2 regions of the Streptomyces sp. NPDC041068 genome follow, and region 2 is predicted to be linked to the other one. Evidence: riboswitches for the same ligand, from Rfam matches in the RefSeq annotation. Region 2 holds a riboswitch; the other holds the start of a gene.
The links. Region 2 has a riboswitch for glycine ahead of gcvT (glycine cleavage system aminomethyltransferase GcvT). Riboswitches for the same ligand answer to the same signal wherever they lie in the genome.

Region 1 (9,038 bases), on a different contig from region 2:
ACCGCTGGGCACCGACCAGGTCATGACAGCCGCCTGAGCACGACGGCACCGCGCGCGACGCACCACCGAAAGACGAGGGGCCGGCCCGGAGGAAATCTCCGAACCGGCCCCACCGCATGTCCGCGTCACACGCTTGCGGTATCAGTCCTCGTACGCATCCAGCGGCGGGCAGGAGCAGACCAGGTTCCGGTCGCCGTACGCCTGGTCGATGCGGCGCACCGGCGGCCAGTACTTCTCCGAGGCCGACACGCCGGCCGGGAAGACGGCCTCCTCACGGCTGTAACCGTGCTCCCACTCACCGCTCAGCGCGGCGGCGGTGTGCGGGGCGTTCCGCAGCGGGTTGTCGTCCGCGGCCCACTCCCCGTTTCCGACCTTCTCGATCTCCCGGCGGATGGCGATCATCGCCTCGCAGAACCGGTCGATCTCATTGAGGTCCTCGCTCTCCGTCGGCTCGATCATCAGCGTCCCCGCGACCGGGAACGACATGGTCGGCGCGTGGAAGCCGTAGTCGATGAGCCGCTTGGCGATGTCGTCGACGCTGACGCCGGTCTCCTTGGAGAGCGGCCGCAGATCGATGATGCACTCGTGCGCGACGAGGTCGCCGGGGCCGGTGTAGAGCACCGGGAAGTGCGGCTCGAGCCGCTTGGCGATGTAGTTGGCGGAGAGCACCGCGACCTGGGTGGCGCGCTTGAGCCCCTCGCCGCCCATGAGGCGTACGTACGACCAGGAGATCGGCAGGATCCCGGCCGAGCCCCACGGCGCCGCGGAGATCGGGCCGACACCGGTCTCGGGACCGGCCGCGGGCTGCAGCGGGTGGTTGGGCAGGTACGGCGCGAGGTGCTCGCGCACACCGACGGGACCGACACCCGGGCCACCGCCGCCGTGCGGGATGCAGAAGGTCTTGTGCAGGTTCAGGTGCGAGACGTCGCCGCCGAAGTGCCCCGGCTTGGCAAGACCCACAAGGGCGTTGAGGTTGGCACCGTCGACGTACACCTGGCCGCCGGCCTCGTGCACCTCCGCGCAGATGTCGGCGACGTGCTCCTCGAAGACACCGTGCGTCGAGGGGTACGTGATCATCAGCACGGACAGCTCGTCGCGGTGCTTCTCGATCTTGGCGCGCAGGTCCTCGACGTCGATCTCGCCGTCGTCGGCGGTCTTCACGACGACGACCTTCATGCCGGCCATGACGGCGCTCGCCGCGTTCGTGCCGTGCGCGGAGGACGGGATGAGGCAGACGGTGCGCTGCTCGTCGCCGTTGGCGCGGTGGTAGCCGCGCACGGCGAGCAGACCGGCGAGCTCGCCCTGCGAACCGGCGTTGGGCTGCAGCGAGACCTTGTCGTACCCGGTGACCTCGGCGAGCCGCTCCTCCAGCTCACGGATGAGCGTGAGGTAGCCCTGCGCCTGCTGGGCGGGCGCGAAGGGGTGCAGCTGGCCGAACTCGGGCCAGGTGACCGGCTCCATCTCGGTGGTCGCGTTGAGCTTCATCGTGCAGGAGCCCAGCGGGATCATGCCGCGGTCGAGCGCGTAGTCGCGGTCGGCCAGCTTGCGCAGGTAGCGCAGCATCGCGGTCTCGGAGCGGTGCTGGTGGAACACCGGGTGCGCGAGGTAGTCGTCGCCGCGCAGCAGGGCGTCGGGCAGCGTGTCCGCGACCTCGGCGTCGAGCGCCTCGATGTCGGCCTCGACCCCGAAGGCCCCCCACACGGCGGCCAGTTGCTTGCGCGTGGTGGTCTCGTCGCAGGCGATGGAGACGTGGTCGGCGTCGACCGGGTGGATGTTCACGCCGCCTTCGCGGGCCGCGGAGACGAGCTCGTCGGCCTTGCCGGGAACCCGCACGGTCAGCGTGTCGAAGTACGCGCCGTGGACAACCTCGACACCACCGGCGGTGAGCCCCGCGGCGAGCAGCGTCGCGTACCGGTGGGTGCGCCGCGCGATGGCCTTGAGCCCCTCGGGCCCGTGGTAGACGGCGTACATTCCGGCCATGACGGCGAGCAGCACCTGGGCGGTACAGATGTTGCTGGTGGCCTTCTCACGACGGATGTGCTGCTCACGGGTCTGCAGCGCGAGCCGGTAGGCCTTGTTGCCGTCCGCGTCGACGGAGACGCCGACGAGCCGGCCCGGCAGGCTGCGCGCGAACTTCTCGCGCACCGCCATGTATCCGGCGTGCGGACCACCGAAGCCCATCGGGACACCGAAGCGCTGCGTCGTACCGACGGCGATGTCGGCGCCGAGCTCACCGGGCGAGGTGAGCAGCGTCAGGGCGAGCAGATCGGCGGCGACGGTGACGACGGCACCGAGCTCGTGCGCCTGGTCGATGAGCGGCTTGATGTCGCGTACGACGCCGGAGGCACCCGGGTACTGGACCAGCACACCCACGACACCGCGCTCGGCGACCTCGGCGGGAATGCCCTCGCTCAGATCGGCGACGACGATCTCGACGCCGGTCGGCTCGGCACGGGTCTGAATGACGGCGATGGTCTGCGGCAGAGCATCGGCATCAACGACGAAGACCCCGCCCTTGACCTTGCCCATGCGCCGCGAGAGGGCCATGGCCTCGGCGGCCGCGGTGCCCTCATCGAGTAGCGAGGCCCCGGAGGTGGGCAGCCCTGTCAGCTCGGCGACCATCGTCTGGAAGTTGAGCAGCGCCTCGAGGCGCCCCTGCGAGATCTCGGGCTGGTACGGCGTGTAAGCCGTGTACCAGGCCGGATTCTCCATGACGTTCCGCAGGATCACCGGCGGGGTGAAGGTCCCGTAATAGCCAAGCCCGATCATGGAGTCGAGGACCTGGTTCCGGTCCGCGAGGGAACGCAGCTCGGCGAGGACCTCGGCCTCGGTGCGCGCACCGGGCAGGTCGAGCGCCTCGGCGTTCTTGATCACATCCGGTACCGCGGCGGCCGTCAGCTCGTCGAGCGAGCCGTACCCGACCTGGGCGAGCATCTTGGCCCGCGCTTCCGCATCGGGCCCGATGTGCCGCTGCTCGAAGGGGATGCCCTGCTCGAGCTCGGAGAGCGGGATGCGATTGGTGGCAGTCATTGCGGAGGCCTCCTGGTCTGCGCGACCTACGAGGGGTACCACGGCGCGGGTACCCGGACGGCCTCCCCCTCTGTCATCTCAACCTGAGAGCTTCACAGGCCCGTCCGTGGACAGTCCTGCTTTCACCGTCGGTGAGGGAGGATCCCGGACGTGCCCGCCCGACGCCCGCCCTGCTTTCCAGAGTGACCTCGTCCGTGCGGTACGGGTGCCTGAGAGATTCCGGGGAGGATTTGCTCCTTCGGCGCCTCCGGCAATCGCGTTCCGGAGAGCTCTCCCGCACGGGGTCAGCAGCCAGCCGCCAGCCTACCAGCGAGGACCATGGCCGATCCCTCGAGTGGCCACCTGCCCCGAAGTGCTCTTTCGTAGTGAGTACGAGCGATTAAAGATGAGTTACGCCCAAATCCGACACCCCTCGACCAGCTGGAGGGCCCGTGCAGACCGACATCGATCCGCGCAACCTGATCGGCCGCAAGGCGTTCGACCGGAACGGGGCGAAGATCGGCACGATCGACGAGGTCTATCTCGACGATGCCACCGGTGCCCCGGAGTGGGCGGCCATACGCACCGGCCTGTTCAGCCGCGACGCCTTCGTCCCCCTGGAACCGAGCGAACTGGTCGACGACGGCACCCTGCGCATCCCCTTCGACCGCGCACTGATCAAGGACGCCCCGGACTTCGGAGTGGGCCGCCACCTCTCCCCGGAACAGGAACTCCAGCTCTACCACCACTACGGCCTGGACATCGCACCCCCACAGTCCCCACCCCCCGACACGACGTTCGGCCAGATAGCAGGAACAGACACCCCCTGACGTCCCCTGCACCCCGTACCGGCCCACCCCTCCAGGGGGCAAGGCACCACCCCGCCACCGACATGCACCGAGGCCAGCGCCCGGCCTCCCTCTGACCGGCCCTGCACCCGCACAGAGCGCCCCACAACAGCCAAAGCGGCAAAGCGGCCAGCCTCGCCCAACTCCCTGCGGCACACCACCTCACCCCGGCTCGTTCCCTGCCCGACCAGGCCTTGGCCACCCTCCGGCAGGTTCCTGCGCCCCCTACGGACCGCCCACAGCGACCCGAGCCCCGGCCACCGCATCACCCTCACTCCCCACCGATGCCTCCCGCCGACATGCGCCCGTCCAACCGGCCCCTGCCGGCCCCACACCCCAAGAGACCGCCCGCAGCAACCAACACCTCGCGGGCCTCACCCCGAATACCCCGCCCCCCGGCACACGACCCGAGCCAGCCATGTGGTCCCTCCGGCCATCCCCACGCCCCGCCGCCGAACCTCCCCCGGAAGTCGGCTCCACTCCGGCGACCCGCTACGCCCCACCGACCACCTGCGGCGCCTCCGCCAAGTCCCCACCCACCAACGGCAACGGCTCCGCCGGCTCCAGATCCGGATCATCGGTCCTGAACGTCCTCACCCGCCCCGGCTGCTCCGACCACGGCGTCTCGAACCGCACGGTCACCCGGCCGAGACCGCTCCCCTGCACCCACCCGTGCCCGTGCTCGGCGTGCCGCACATCGTGCCCGGCCGCCCACCGCCGCTCGACCGGCGCCACCGGCTCCTCACCGCCCACGTCCTCCACCGGCCGCGCCACGTCATCCACCTCGCCCCCGGGCTCCGCTTCCCCCTGCCCCTCCACCTCGGCCTCAGCGGCCTGAGCCTGGGCGAAGAGATCCTCCTGCGTGTAGTCCGCGAGCCCCGAAACGCCCACTCCCAGCAGCCGGACACCCCCGGTGGTGTCCACGGACTCCAGCAGCCGCGCCGCGGCCTCCCGCACCACTCCAGGGTCGTCCGTGGGCCCTCTCAGCGTCTCGGACCGCGTCAGCGTCGAGAAGTCGAACCGCCTCACCTTCAGCACGATGGTCCGCCCGGAGTGCCCCGCCGCCCGCAACCGCTGCACACACCGGTCGGCGAGCCGCGCGACCTCGTTCCGCACCCGCACCCGGTCATGGATGTCCACGTCGTACGTGTCCTCGACACTGACCGACTTCGTGTCCCGCTCGGCCACCACCGGCCGCTCGTCGAGGGCGAGCGCCATCGCGTAGAGCGAGCCCCCGTGCGCCTTGCCCAACAGCCGTACGAGCTCGTCCTCGCCGGCCTCCGCGATCTCCTCGACCGTGGTGATCCCGGCCCGCCGCAGATGATCCCCCGTGGCCGGCCCCACCCCCGGCAGCGTCCGCACCGGCATCGGCCCCAGCAGCGCCCGCTCCGTCCCCGGCGCTATCAGCCGCAGCCCGTCCGGCTTCGCCTCCTCGGAAGCGATCTTCGCCAGCATCTTGGAGACGGCGAGCCCCACCGACCCGGTGAGCCCGGTGACCGCCCTGATGTCCGCCCTCAGCCGCTCCCCCACGGCCCTGGCCGACGCCTCGTCGTCAGCGACGCCCCCCGCCTCCAGGTCCACGAAGGCCTCGTCCAGACTGAGCGGCTCCACCAGCGGCGACAACTCCCGGAGCAGCCCCATCACCTGCTCGCTGACCTCGCGGTACAGCCCGAAGCGCGGCACGAGATAAGCGGCATTGGGCGCGAGTCTGCGCGCCTGCCCCATCGGCATCGCCGAGTGCACACCGAACCGCCGAGCCTCATAGGAAGCGGTGGCCACCACACCCCGCGGCCCGAGCCCGCCCACCACCACGGCCTTTCCGCGCAGGCTCGGCTTCGCGGCCTGCTCCGCGGACGCGTAGAAGGCATCCATGTCCAGATGCAGAATCGTCGGCGCGCTTCTCACATCTCCGATGCTGCCCTACGCCACTGACAACGCGGCCTCAGACAGCCCTGTTGCGCCGTCTGGCGAGCTCGTCGGCGGGGTTGTGCCCGACGAGTGTCTCGCCGGTGTCGATGCGCTCCCCGTGCAGCTGGGACAGAGCCGCCTCGACATCCCGCCAGACGACCCCCACGGCGATCCCGAAGACCCCCTGCCCACCCTGGAGCAGATCGTGGACCTCGCTGGGCGACGTGCACTCGTACACCGTCGCGCCGTCGCTCATGAGCGTCATCCGCTCGAGATCACGGAACCCGCGCTCCCGCAGGTGCTGGACGGTCGTGCGAATGTTCTGCAGCGACACCCCGGTGTCCAGGAACCGCTTCACGACCTTGAGGACGACCACGTCGCGGAAGCTGTAGAGCCGCTGTGTGCCGGAACCGCCCGCGGCGCGCACACTGGGCTCGACCAGACCGGTCCGTGCCCAGTAGTCGAGTTGTCGGTACGTGATGCCCGCGGCCGCGCACGCGGTGGGACCGCGGTAGCCGATCTGCTCGGAATGCTCGAACGTAGCGTCCCCGCTCCCCTGGACCGCCATCGGTCGTTTCGGAGAGTGATCGGCCGCGCTGCCGTGGAGCGGAAACGGACCGCCCATCGCCGTACCGTCGCCGCTGCTTCTCACGCCGACCTCCCTCCTTGACCTGCCTTCTCGACGGTAGGCAGTCGCCAGGGGCTCGTCAACGATCGCCACACTCGGCACGCCGAGTGATAATCACCCTGAGAGTGGTTTCCCGTACCTCACCGCGGGGAAAGGCTAGCCGAATGGTCCGACGCGAGCCGCCGGAGCGGCTCACTGACTGTTGGTACCGAAGTCCTCGGGCGAGATCTGGTCGAGGAACTCGCGGAACTTCTCCACCTCGTCCTCCTGCTCGTCCGGGATCGCGATCCCGGCGTCGTCCAGGACGCCGTCGCTGCCGAAGATCGGCGTCCCGGTGCGCAGCGCCAGCGCTATGGCGTCGGACGGACGCGCACTGACCTCGACACCGCTGGCGAAGACCAGCTCGGCGTAGAAGACGCCTTCCCGCAGGTCCGTGATGCGCACTTCGGAGAGCTCCTGGCCCACCGCCTCCAGCACGTCCTTGAACAGGTCGTGGGTCAGTGGCCGTGCGGGTGCCATGCCCTGCTGTGCGAAGGCGATGGCGGTCGCCTCCCCTGGTCCGATCCAGATGGGGAGGTACCGGTCGCCTCCCACTTCACGCAGGAGCACGATCGGTTGGTTGGAGGGCATTTCGACCCGGACACCTACGACGTCGAGCTCGTTCACACAGCAACCCTAGGACGTGGCTGGCAGGTTTGGGTAGTCGGGCACCCGCCGAGTACCGGCCGGGCACTGGCCGAGTCACGGCAGTCTGACCCCGAGCGCGGTCTGCACGAGCGCGGAGTGCAGCCGTCCGGTGAGCCCGGCCAGCTCCTTGGTACGGGCCTCGGCATGGGCCCTGGTCTGCGGATTGCGGTGCCGCCGCAGCGGCGCGACCACCTGGTCCACGAGCCCGGCCTCCCGCTCCGCGGCGGCCTTCATGGCCCGCAGATGCCGTGGCTCGATCCCGAACCGGCCGAGTTCGAGGACGAGCGAGGCGACCGTGACGGCCTCCGCGTCGTAGCCGCCGTCCGGCAACGGCGCGACGAGCCCGTACGTCTCCCACTCGTCTAGCTGCCCCTCGTCGATCTCCGCGGCGGCGAGCAGCTCGTCCCGGCCCACACGGGCCGCCGTCGGCCCCTCGACCTCGTCCTGGCCCTGACCGTCGCCGGCGTCCCGCTGGCGCCCCAGAGAAGGCAGCGGAGGCCGCTCACCGCGCTCCAGCGCGTCCAGATGCTCGCGAATGACCTTGAGCGGCAGATAGTGGTCCCGCTGCATCCTCAGGACGTGACCAAGCCGTTCGACATCCTCCGTGCTGAACTTCCGGTATCCGGAAGGCGTGCGCTGCGGCTCGATGAGCCCTTCGGCCTCCAAGAACCTGATCTTGGAGATCGTGACCTCGGGAAACTCGTCACGCAGCGCGTTCAGCACGGTACCGATGCTCATCAGCCGACGGTCCGCGGCGGCGGTGCCGCTGCCGGCACCGCCCCTCGGTGTTTGAAGCATGGACCTTCCCTGGGGATCACCCCAGACGCAGTCTGGGGGTGGTTCAGATGCCCCGCTGGCTCGCGTAGAAGACCAGGCGGTACTTGCCGATCTGCACCTCGTCACCGTTCGACAGCGCGACGGAGTCGATCCGCTCCCGGTTGACGTACGTGCCGTTGAGGCTGCCCACATCCGCGACGGTGAAGGAACCGTCCTGGACGCGACGGAACTCCACGTGGCGACGCGACACGGTCACGTCGTCCAGGAAGATGTCGCTCTGCGGGTGACGCCCCGCAGTGGTCAGCTCGCCGTCGAGCAGGAAACGACTGCCCGAGTTCGGCCCGCGGCGCACCACGAGCAGCGCCGAGCCGAGCGGCAACGCGTCCACCGCGGCCTGAGCCTCCGGCGAGAGCGCGGGGGACGGAGTCTGCCCCGTCGCCTCCGCCTCGTAGGCCTCGAGGCCCGAGATGGAGATCGTCGAGGTCGTCTCGGACGCACGCTCCGGCGTGGCCCCGGCCCGCAGCGGCGCACCGCAGTTGGAACAGAACCGGCTCGCCTCGGCGTTGCGGTTCCCGCACCTCGTACACACCAAAGCCATGGACGGGTCCTCCTGCCGCGGCTGCCCCGCGGGGGCATTCGATGCGTACGGGTCGGGGGTAAACCCTCCACCCGTACTTGAGGTTGACGGTTCTCCGAAACCTATGCGGCCGGGACCGGCAGGGTCAACAGATGACGCGCCCTGTCCGCCCGAAATGTCACCACCTGGACCAGCGACCTGATCGCGGAACATCGGGCGCCCGGCGCCCTGCTCCTCGGCGTCTCCATGGCGCGGGGCACGGTGTCGGGCAGTGGCGGGATTGCCGCTGTCCTCACGTGCACTCTTGCCGAACAACTTCGCAAACAACTTCACGGGCGATTCCCCTTGACCGAAACAGACCCGCCCGTGGGGCAGGACGAACCCTGATTGCACACACCGGCATTCATCGGTGAACCGGACATCCTCACAACGTCCGTACCCACCAAACAGTTTCCACCACGCACCGGGCTTCCAGTGCGCCGACCCCCCGCAACCTCATGCCCTCGCCTTGCGACCCCCATGCGCCCCGCCCTCACTGGGAGGACGACCGAGCGTAGTCAGGCCGCTTCGCAGGTCGCAAGGCGTTCACGACGATCTTCTCCGA
Region 2 (9,038 bases):
CAGCCCGTCGCCGAAGAGGTTGAAGGCCAGGACGGTGATGAAGATCGTCACGCCCGGGAAGACCATGAACATCGGGTCGTGCTCGTACGTTTCGAGCGCGTCGCGCAGCATGCCGCCCCAGGACGCCGTCGGCGGCTTCACACCGGCACCGAGGAAGCTGAGGGCCGCCTCCGTGAGGATGTTGGTCGGGATCATCAGCGTCGCGTAGACGGTGATCGGGGCGACCAGGTTGGGCAGCAGCTCGCGGAACAGGATGTGACGCTTGCCGCCGCCGAGGCTGCGGGCCGCTTCCACGTACTCCCGCTCACGGAGCGAAAGCGTCTGGCCTCTGACGATCCGCCCGACGTACGGCCACCCGAAGAAGCCGATGACCATGACGAGGATCGCGACGCGGACGCTGCTGCCGGTCAGACCCAGCAGGTCGTCCGGGAGCACGGAGACCAGGGAGATGATGAAGAGCAGCTGCGGGAAGGAGAGCAGCACGTCCATCACGCGGCTGATCAGCGCGTCGACCCAGCCGCCGAAGTAGCCGGCGATGATCCCGAAGAGGGTGCCGAGCGCGACGGCGACGATGGCCGCGAGGAACGCCACGAGGAGCGAGATCCGCGCGCCGTAGACGATGCGGCTGAAGACGTCGCGGCCCTTGTTGGGCTCGACCCCGAAGAGGAAGTCGCTGCTCATGCCGCCGAACGCGCCCTTGGGCAGGTTGGTCAGCTCGTCCAGCTCGTCCTGGTGGAAGTCGTTGGGCGGATGGCCCAACAGGCTCACGATCAGGGGGGCGAAGACCGCGACAAGGACCAGGAACAGCACCGTGAAGCCGCCGAACAAGGCGACCTTGTCCCGCTTCAGGCGGTTCCAGGCGATCTGCTTGAGGGACCGACCCTCGACCTTCTTCACCCCTGCATCAACTGCGGGAGCGACGTCCTCGGTCGGGTCCACATCCGCAGGTGTGTCATGCAATGGTGCCGTCATCGTGGCAGGGACCCCTCTCAACCGGTGGTGACCGGCCCGCACTTGCCGCTGTAGCGACGTGATCAGTCCGTCGTACACAGGGGCGAAGGCCCCTGGAGCGGGAGTCTTCATCCACGTCGCGATCTGTTACCAGGCTTGAGGGGGAAAGGATGCGCAACCGTGATGCTGATCGGGGTGTTCCGTTATCCGGACGCGGGTGAACGAGGGGCGAACACGGGGCAGTTGGGGCGCAAGAAGTCACGGGAGCCCATAGGGCCCCACCCGCACCACAACGGACATCACGTCCGTCGACGCTGCTCAGTGCCGTGCCGAGCGACGAATTTCGGTCAGTACTGCGCGGGGTAGCCGTACCCGCCGGCGGGGGCCGGGGCCGCCTGGGCCTCGCGGTCGTAGAACGGCCGGGCGTTGGCGCGGAGCCACATCGCGACCGGGTCGTAGTCGTCGGACATCGCGACGGTCGAGACGGGCAGGCCGTCCGGGACCGCGGCGATGGACTGCTGCATCATCGCGCGCACCGCGTCGACCGAGGGCGGCGACGTGTCGTACACATCGAGGCCGATGGCCAGATACGGCGCCCCGAGCGCGGGCTGCACCCAGGCGCGGCGCAGCGAGCGCACCGCGGGGGTGCGGTGCGCGTTCTGCGTCAACAGGGCGTAGAACTGGGGGATTTCGATGATCGGGTCGGAGAGCCTGAGGGGCCCCGCGGGCAGCAGGTCCAGGCCCATGGCGATGCGGCGCAGATCGAGCCAGGGGATGCCGACGCCGCCGCCCGGGGCGTGCGGGTTGAGCCAGAGGCCGTAGTGGTCGGGGTAGAGGGTGCGGGCGACGTCGATGCCGCGCACCACCTCGTAGCTGCGGTTCCAGCCGCTGGCGGAGAGCTCCTGGGCGGAGGTCACGCAGGGGGCGTAGCCGAGGCCCTCGACCTCCATGTTGCCGTACTGGGCGTCGGGCGATCCGGACTGGCCGTGCCAGAGCAGCATCCACACCTGGTCACCGGCGAGCGCGCGCAGCAGCGCCTCGTACGCGTCGTAACGCCCCGGCGTCACCTGGCGCAGCATCTGCTCGACCTGTCCCCCAGGTCTCGACTGCGCTCGACCAGGGGAGACCCCATCGCCCGCGGCCGTGCCCGACGCACTCACCCGTAACCGCCCCTTCACGACGAACTCGATGACCCAAGGAATGCAACCAGCTTAAGCGGCGATCCTGGCACGGACTTGGCGTACGGCGCCTCAGGCCCCGCGGACGTAGAACGGCCGTACCCGCGCGCGCAGCCAGTCGCCCACCGGATCCTGCGCCACGTCGAGCAGGACGAGGTTCACCGGCCACGGGGCGGGGACCTGGCCCAGAGCGCGGCCGAGGGCCTCCATGGGGAGGTCGCGGGCGTTGCCCTCCCAGGTGGACAGTTCGACACCGACGAAGAGGGTCGGGTCGTCCGTCTCGACGGTCGCCAGGCAGCGGCGCGCGGTGAGCACGACGCCCGCCGCCTCGAACTCCCGACCGGCGGCGGCCAGGAAGTCCACCGGGTCCTCCTGCCAGTCCGGCTCGTAGAGGCGCACGCGGCCGCCGGTGGTGGGCCCGTCCAGTTCGGTGCGCCCGGCGCGGGCGAGCTCGGCGACGGCGGGCGGCGGCAGCGGAACGCCGACGGTGCCGTCCGGGTTCAGGGCGATGCCCAGCTGCGGCGGCAGGCCGCGGGCGAACTCCACGGCGGGCGCCACGGTGTGCCCCATGCGGTCCGCCGCTTCGCCGAGAGCCTGGCGGAACTGCTGCTCGGAGCTGAAGACGGGGACGTACGCCTGACCCTCGATCTCCAAGGTCGGCAGGTCCAGGGTGCCGCTGTCGGGGCCGCCGCCGTTCGGCAGCGGAATCCAGATCCGGCTGCGGCCGAGGACCTCCACGATCCGGGCGCCCGCCGACGCGGGGCCGCCGAGGGAGGCCGCGAGGACCTCCTCGAGTTCATTGCCCGGCCATCCGCCATACGGATGGGCGTGTGCCTGCCCCGGAAAGTCCATCTGTCCAACCCCTGCTCGCGACCGCTCTGCCTGCGGCTCGAACCCTAACGCCGGGCGGCGGGAGGCCGGGCGCGTGCACCCGAATGGACACGCTCCGCTTCCGTCTGGTTGCGAGCTGTAGTCGCCGCTTCGAGGGTGGCCCTAGTGCCGCTCCCCTCTGGCACGCCGCGCCTCCCGCCGAAAGGACCCTGCTCATGAGACCGCGCAGGACCGCCTCGCTCGCCGTCAGCGCGTCCCTCTGCGGGGCCCTGCTGCTCGGGGCGGCGGGCCCGGCCGCCGCCGCGCGCCCCGCCGAACCGGCCGTGCCCCGCACGGTGCAGGACCTGGAGTCGCTCCTGGAGGCGTGCCAGTACCTCCTCGACACCTCCTTCGGCGGCTGGATCAACCCCGACGGCCTGGCGAAGGTCAGCGCCGAGCTCGACACCCTGCTCGGCGCGCCCACTCCGGACACCGCGCAGCCCGGCACCTGGGCCGGAGCCGCTCGGACCGCCCTGAAGAAGGAGGTCGAGGGCCTGGTCGCGGCCGCCTCGGAGGGCGACTGGATCAAGGTCCTCGGCTCCCTGCAGACCGTGCCGAAGGCCGCGAACGACCTGCTGTTCGCGGTCGGCCTGACCCAGTGGATCGACTCGCTGCCGCCGGCCCCCGAGGCCCCGACGGCCCCACAACTCCCGCAATCCCCCCAGCAGTAGACCTCCAGAGACCCCAGAGCCCCCCCCCAGAGAACAACCAGAGAACACCAGAGAACACCAGAGAAGAGGACTTCCCATGCGACTCAGCAGGACCGTCACCGCCCTCGCCGTCTCCGTCTCCCTGACCGCGGGCGCCGTCGCCATGACCGCGGCCCCCGCCTTCGCCGCGGCATCCGTCTCGCGCACCGCAGAGGACCGCGCGCTCATGGTCGAGCAGGGCTTCGACGCCCTCTACGCCGCCATCGACGAGCTCGCCACGCGCAGCGCGGACGGCACGGCCGACGAGACCCACAGCGCCGCCGTGGACGCGGCCATGGACCGGGTGCTCTCGGCGGTCGGCGCCGTGCGCGCGGCCGACCCGGAGCCCAAGCCCAAGGGCGACGACCCGGTCGTCGCGGCCGAGGCCAAGCTGAAGGCGGAGGTGGACGGGCTGATGAAGGCGGCGCTCTCGGCCGACCTCGGCAAGCTCGTGCCCGCCCTGACCTCCGTGCCGAACCTCGCCGTCGACCTGCTCATCAAGGTCGGCCTCGGCAAGCTGGCCGAGGGCCTGCCGAAGCTGCCGAAGCTGCCGGAGGCGCCGAAGGTACCGGGCCTGCCCGAGGCCCCGGCCGTCCCGGCGATCCCCGGCCTGCCCCAGGCCCCGGCCGTCCCGGCGATCCCCGGCCTGCCGAAGATCCCCGGGCTGCCGTTCTGACGTAGCCGTACGGAGGAGACGTACGCGTATGCAGAGACGTACGCGTGACGTGCGCGTACGCGGACACGTACGCGGAAGGGGCCCGCGCCGACGGATGGCGCGGGCTCCTTCGCGCTACCGGCCCCCTCGCGCTACCGGCCCCTGTCGAAGGCGATCCCCCGCAGCACCTGCGCCGCCGCGCGGTCGAGCAGCACCGCCGAGCCGATGCCGCGTGGCAGCTCGCCGCGCTCGGCGGCGCCGACCAGGCGGCCGATCACTCTGCGGTGCCGCGCGAAGGCGTACCGGGACACGCCCCTGCCGCGCTCGCGCTGGCCCTGCAGCGCGGTGTCCGCGGGGACGTCGAGCAGGAGCAGGTGCAGGACCCTGCCGCGCCGGGCGGCCTCGCGGGCGAGCCAGCGGCGCACCCACGTCTGGGTGCCGCAGTCGTGCACGACGACGCTCACCCCGGAGCGCAGGGTGCGGCGCAGTCCGGCGTAGTGCGCGAGGCGGACCAGGGGTCTGTAGACCGCGTACGGCACAAGGCGGGGCATGCGGGCCGCCCAGCGGTCGCGGGTGTCCTGGGAGTCGATGCGCGGCCCCGTGACGGCCTGTCGCATCAGCGTCGACTTGCCCCCGCCGGGCAGCCCGGAGACGACGACCAGGTCGCCCTCGGCGAAGGTGAGGCGGTGCGGGCTGTGTCCCGCCCGCTGCCGCAGGTCGCGGACGACGGCCAGGGGAAGCGGACCGCAGCTCTCCGTGGCCGGGGCGGCGGCCTGCTCGGGCAGCGCCACCCCCGTGGTAGTGGCGTAGACACTGGTCCTGCTGTGCACCGTGATCGGCCTCCCCATAGCGGTCACGTACTGCCTCCCCAGCAAGTGTAAAGAGAAGGTAATGCGGCACAAGAGCATTCCGGGGCCGCCCGAACCGTGACCGGGCACGGGTCCCCCTGGACAGGGTCGCGTGCAATGATGTGCGCGCCAACTCCATACCGGCCGTTTGAATCCGCGCGGGAGAGTCCCCGGAGCCAGCACGCAGCGCGTGCCCGGGGCGCCGAAGGAGCAAGTCCCTCCCTTGAATCTCTCAGGCCCCGTACCGCGCGGGCGAGGCACATCTGAAAAGCGGGCCGCCCCGGCGGTCCCACCCAAGGTGCAAGCCGTGCGTCCCGGATCACGAGACGCTCGAGCGAACCTCTCAGGTTCCGATGACAGATGGGGAGGATCGACCTCGCCCGTCATGCCCTGGGAGTTCCCTTCATGAGCACTGCCCCCCGTCTGACCGCCCTCGATGCCGTGCATCGATCGCTCGGCGCGACCATGACCGACTTCGCGGGCTGGGACATGCCGCTGCGGTACGCCAGCGAGCGCGACGAGCACAACGCCGTGCGCACCAAGGCCGGCCTCTTCGACCTGTCGCACATGGGCGAGATCACCGTCACCGGCCCCGCGGCCGCGGACTTCCTGAACTTCGCACTGGTCGGCAACATCGGCTCCATCGGCGTCGGCCGCGCCCGCTACACCATGATCGTCGCCGAGGACGGCGGCATCCTGGACGACCTGATCGTCTACCGCCTCGGCGAGACCGAGGCCCCCGAGTACATGGTCGTCGCCAACGCCTCCAACGCGCAGGTCGTGCTCGACGCGCTCACCGCCCGCGCCGACAGCTTCGACGTCGAGGTCCGCGACGACCGCGACGCGTACGCGCTGCTCGCCGTCCAGGGCCCCGAGTCCCCCGGCATCCTGAAGTCCCTCACGGACGCCGACCTGGACGGCCTGAAGTACTACGCGGGCCTGCCCGGCACCGTCGCGGGCGTCCCCGCGCTGATCGCCCGCACCGGCTACACCGGCGAGGACGGCTTCGAGCTGTTCGTCTCCCCCGGTGACGCGGAGAAGCTGTGGAACGCGCTGATGGAGGCGGGCACGCCGGTCGGCATGGTGCCGGCCGGGCTCTCCTGCCGCGACACGCTGCGCCTGGAGGCGGGCATGCCGCTGTACGGGCACGAGCTGACCGCGGGGCTGACCCCGTTCGACGCGGGCCTCGGCCGGGTCGTGAAGTTCGAGAAGACCTCGCAGTCGGAGACGTTCGTGGGGCGCGCGGCGCTCGCGGCCGCCGCCGAGCGCGCCGAGACCGCTCCCCCGCGCAAGCTGGTCGGCCTGATCGCCGAGGGCCGTCGCGTCCCGCGCGCGGGCTTCTCGGTGGTCGCGGACGGCAAGGTGATCGGCGAGGTCACCTCCGGCGCCCCGTCGCCGACGCTCGGCAAGCCGATCGCGATGGCGTACGTCGACGCGGAGTACGCGACCCCCGGTACCGCGTCCTCATCGGGTGTCGGCGTGGACATCCGCGGCACCCACGAGCCCTACGAGGTCGTGGCGCTGCCGTTCTACAAGCGCCAGAAGTGACGGCGTCGCTTCCGGGCCGTCCGTCCCGGACGCCCCGGAAGTGACCCCCCGCACATCTTTCTCGTTCCGCAGCACCCACCCGCGTACAGGAGAATTCACGTCATGAGCAACCCCCAGCAGCTGCGTTACAGCAAGGAGCACGAGTGGCTCTCGGCCACCGAGGACGGCGTGGCGACGGTCGGCATCACGGAGCACGCGGCCAACGCGCTCGGTGACGTCGTCTTCGCCCAGCTCCCCGGGGTCGGCGACACGGTGACCGCGGGCGAGTCCTGCGGCGAGCTGGAGTCGACCAAGTCGGTCAGCGACCTCTACGCCCCGGTGAGCGGCGAGGTCGTCGCCGCCAACCAGGACGTCGTGGACGACCCGTCGCTGGTCAACTCCGCCCCGTTCGAGGGCGGTTGGCTGTTCAAGGTGCGCATCACGGACGAGCCGGACGAGCTGCTCTCCGCCGATGAGTACACCGCCTTCACCGCCGGCTGACCCATACCGATAGGGATCGTGTGATGTCGCTTCTGAACACCCCTCTCCACGAACTGGACCCGGACGTCGCCGCCGCCGTCGACGCCGAGCTCCACCGCCAGCAGTCCACCCTGGAAATGATCGCCTCGGAGAACTTCGCTCCGGTGGCCGTCATGGAGGCCCAGGGCACCGTCCTCACCAACAAGTACGCCGAGGGCTACCCCGGCCGCCGTTACTACGGCGGCTGCGAGCACGTGGACGTGACCGAGCAGATCGCGATCGACCGGGTCAAGGACCTGTTCGGCGCCGAGTACGCCAACGTCCAGCCGCACTCCGGCGCCTCCGCCAACCAGGCCGCCCTCTTCGCGATCGCCCAGCCCGGCGACACGATCCTCGGCCTGGACCTGGCGCACGGCGGCCACCTCACCCACGGCATGCGCCTGAACTTCTCCGGCAAGCAGTTCAACGTGGTCGCGTACCACGTGGACGAGGCCGGTCTGGTCGACATGGCCGAGGTCGAGCGCCTGGCCAAGGAGAACAGCCCGAAGGTGATCATCGCGGGCTGGTCCGCCTACCCGCGTCAGCTGGACTTCGCCGAGTTCCGCCGGATCGCCGACGAGGTCGGCGCGCACCTGTGGGTCGACATGGCGCACTTCGCCGGTCTGGTCGCCGCGGGTCTGCACCCCAACCCGGTGCCGTACGCGGACGTGGTCACCTCCACCACGCACAAGACGCTGGGCGGCCCGCGCGGCGGCATCATCCTGGCCCGCAACAAGGACTTCGCGAAGAAGCTGAACTCCGCGGTCTTCCCCGGCTTCCAGGGCGGCCCGCTGGAGCACGTGATCGCGGCCAAGGCCGTCTCCTTCAAGGTCGCGGCCTCGGACGACTTCAAGGAGCGCCAGCAGCGCACCCTGGACGGCGCCCGCATCCTGGCCGAGCGCCTGGTGCAGGACGACGCGAAGGCCGTCGGCGTGGACGTCCTGTCGGGCGGCACGGACGTGCACCTGGTCCTGGTCGACCTGCGCAACAGCGAGCTCGACGGCCAGCAGGCCGAGGACCGCCTCCACGAGGTCGGCATCACGGTCAACCGCAACGCGGTCCCGAACGACCCGCGTCCCCCGATGGTCACCTCGGGCCTGCGGATCGGCACCCCGGCGCTCGCCACGCGCGGCTTCGAGGCCGACGACTTCCGCGAGGTCGCCGACATCATCGCCGAGACCCTCAAGCCGGGCTTCGACGCCCAGGCCCTGAAGGCCCGCGTGACCGCTCTGGCCGACAAGCACCCGCTGTACCCCGGCCTGAAGTAGTTTCGTACGCTTTTGTTCGTACGTACGAAACGTCGGGGCACCCCGCACACTGGACAGTGAGGACAGTGCGCGGGGTGCCCCGCACCGCGTACCGCTTCTTGTAGTTCCTGCACCGCCTTGTACCTCTGCACCACCCGGCAGACAACGGCGTCTACCAACCACCCTTGGAGTGTTCCGTGGCCATCTCGGTCTTCGACCTGTTCTCGATCGGCATCGGCCCGTCCAGCTCCCACACGGTCGGTCCGATGCGCGCCGCCCGCATGTTCGCGAGCCGCCTCAAGAACGAGGGCCTGATGGCCCACACCACGGCGATACGGGCCGAGCTGTACGGCTCGCTCGGCGCCACGGGCCACGGGCACGGCACCCCCAAGGCCGTCCTGCTCGGCCTGGAGGGCGAGTCGCCCCGCACGGTGAACGTCGAATCCGCCGACGACCGCGTCGAGGAGATCAAGAACAGCGGCCGCATCAACCTCCTCGGCATGCACGAGATCGACTTCGATTTCGACGAGGACCTGATCCTGCACCGCCGCAAG

Region 1: another riboswitch for glycine. It lies ahead of gcvP (aminomethyl-transferring glycine dehydrogenase); the one in region 2 lies ahead of gcvT (glycine cleavage system aminomethyltransferase GcvT).

What each region holds. Positions count from the first base shown of each region.
Region 1 is NZ_JBEZCG010000028.1:75,197-84,234, forward strand. It holds gene AB0B50_RS41530 (DUF5999 family protein) at 1-37, shown strand, start outside; gene gcvP (aminomethyl-transferring glycine dehydrogenase) at 142-3,030, opposite strand; glycine riboswitch at 3,218-3,317, opposite strand; gene AB0B50_RS41540 (PRC-barrel domain-containing protein) at 3,462-3,839, shown strand; gene AB0B50_RS41545 (DNA polymerase IV) at 4,350-5,762, opposite strand; gene AB0B50_RS41550 (MerR family transcriptional regulator) at 5,800-6,417, opposite strand; gene AB0B50_RS41555 (bifunctional nuclease family protein) at 6,586-7,059, opposite strand; gene AB0B50_RS41560 (MerR family transcriptional regulator) at 7,135-7,878, opposite strand; gene AB0B50_RS41565 (FHA domain-containing protein) at 7,922-8,884, opposite strand; gene AB0B50_RS41570 (DUF881 domain-containing protein) at 8,967-9,038, opposite strand, start outside.
Region 2 is NZ_JBEZCG010000004.1:518,148-527,185, reverse strand. It holds gene AB0B50_RS12235 (ABC transporter permease) at 1-972, opposite strand, end outside; gene AB0B50_RS12230 (enhanced serine sensitivity protein SseB C-terminal domain-containing protein) at 1,299-2,030, opposite strand; gene AB0B50_RS12225 (enhanced serine sensitivity protein SseB) at 2,202-2,981, opposite strand; gene AB0B50_RS12220 (hypothetical protein) at 3,176-3,670, shown strand; gene AB0B50_RS12215 (hypothetical protein) at 3,747-4,364, shown strand; gene AB0B50_RS12210 (AAA family ATPase) at 4,496-5,191, opposite strand; glycine riboswitch at 5,341-5,448, shown strand; gene gcvT (glycine cleavage system aminomethyltransferase GcvT) at 5,597-6,739, shown strand; gene gcvH (glycine cleavage system protein GcvH) at 6,842-7,219, shown strand; gene glyA (serine hydroxymethyltransferase) at 7,243-8,505, shown strand; gene AB0B50_RS12190 (L-serine ammonia-lyase) at 8,682-9,038, shown strand, end outside.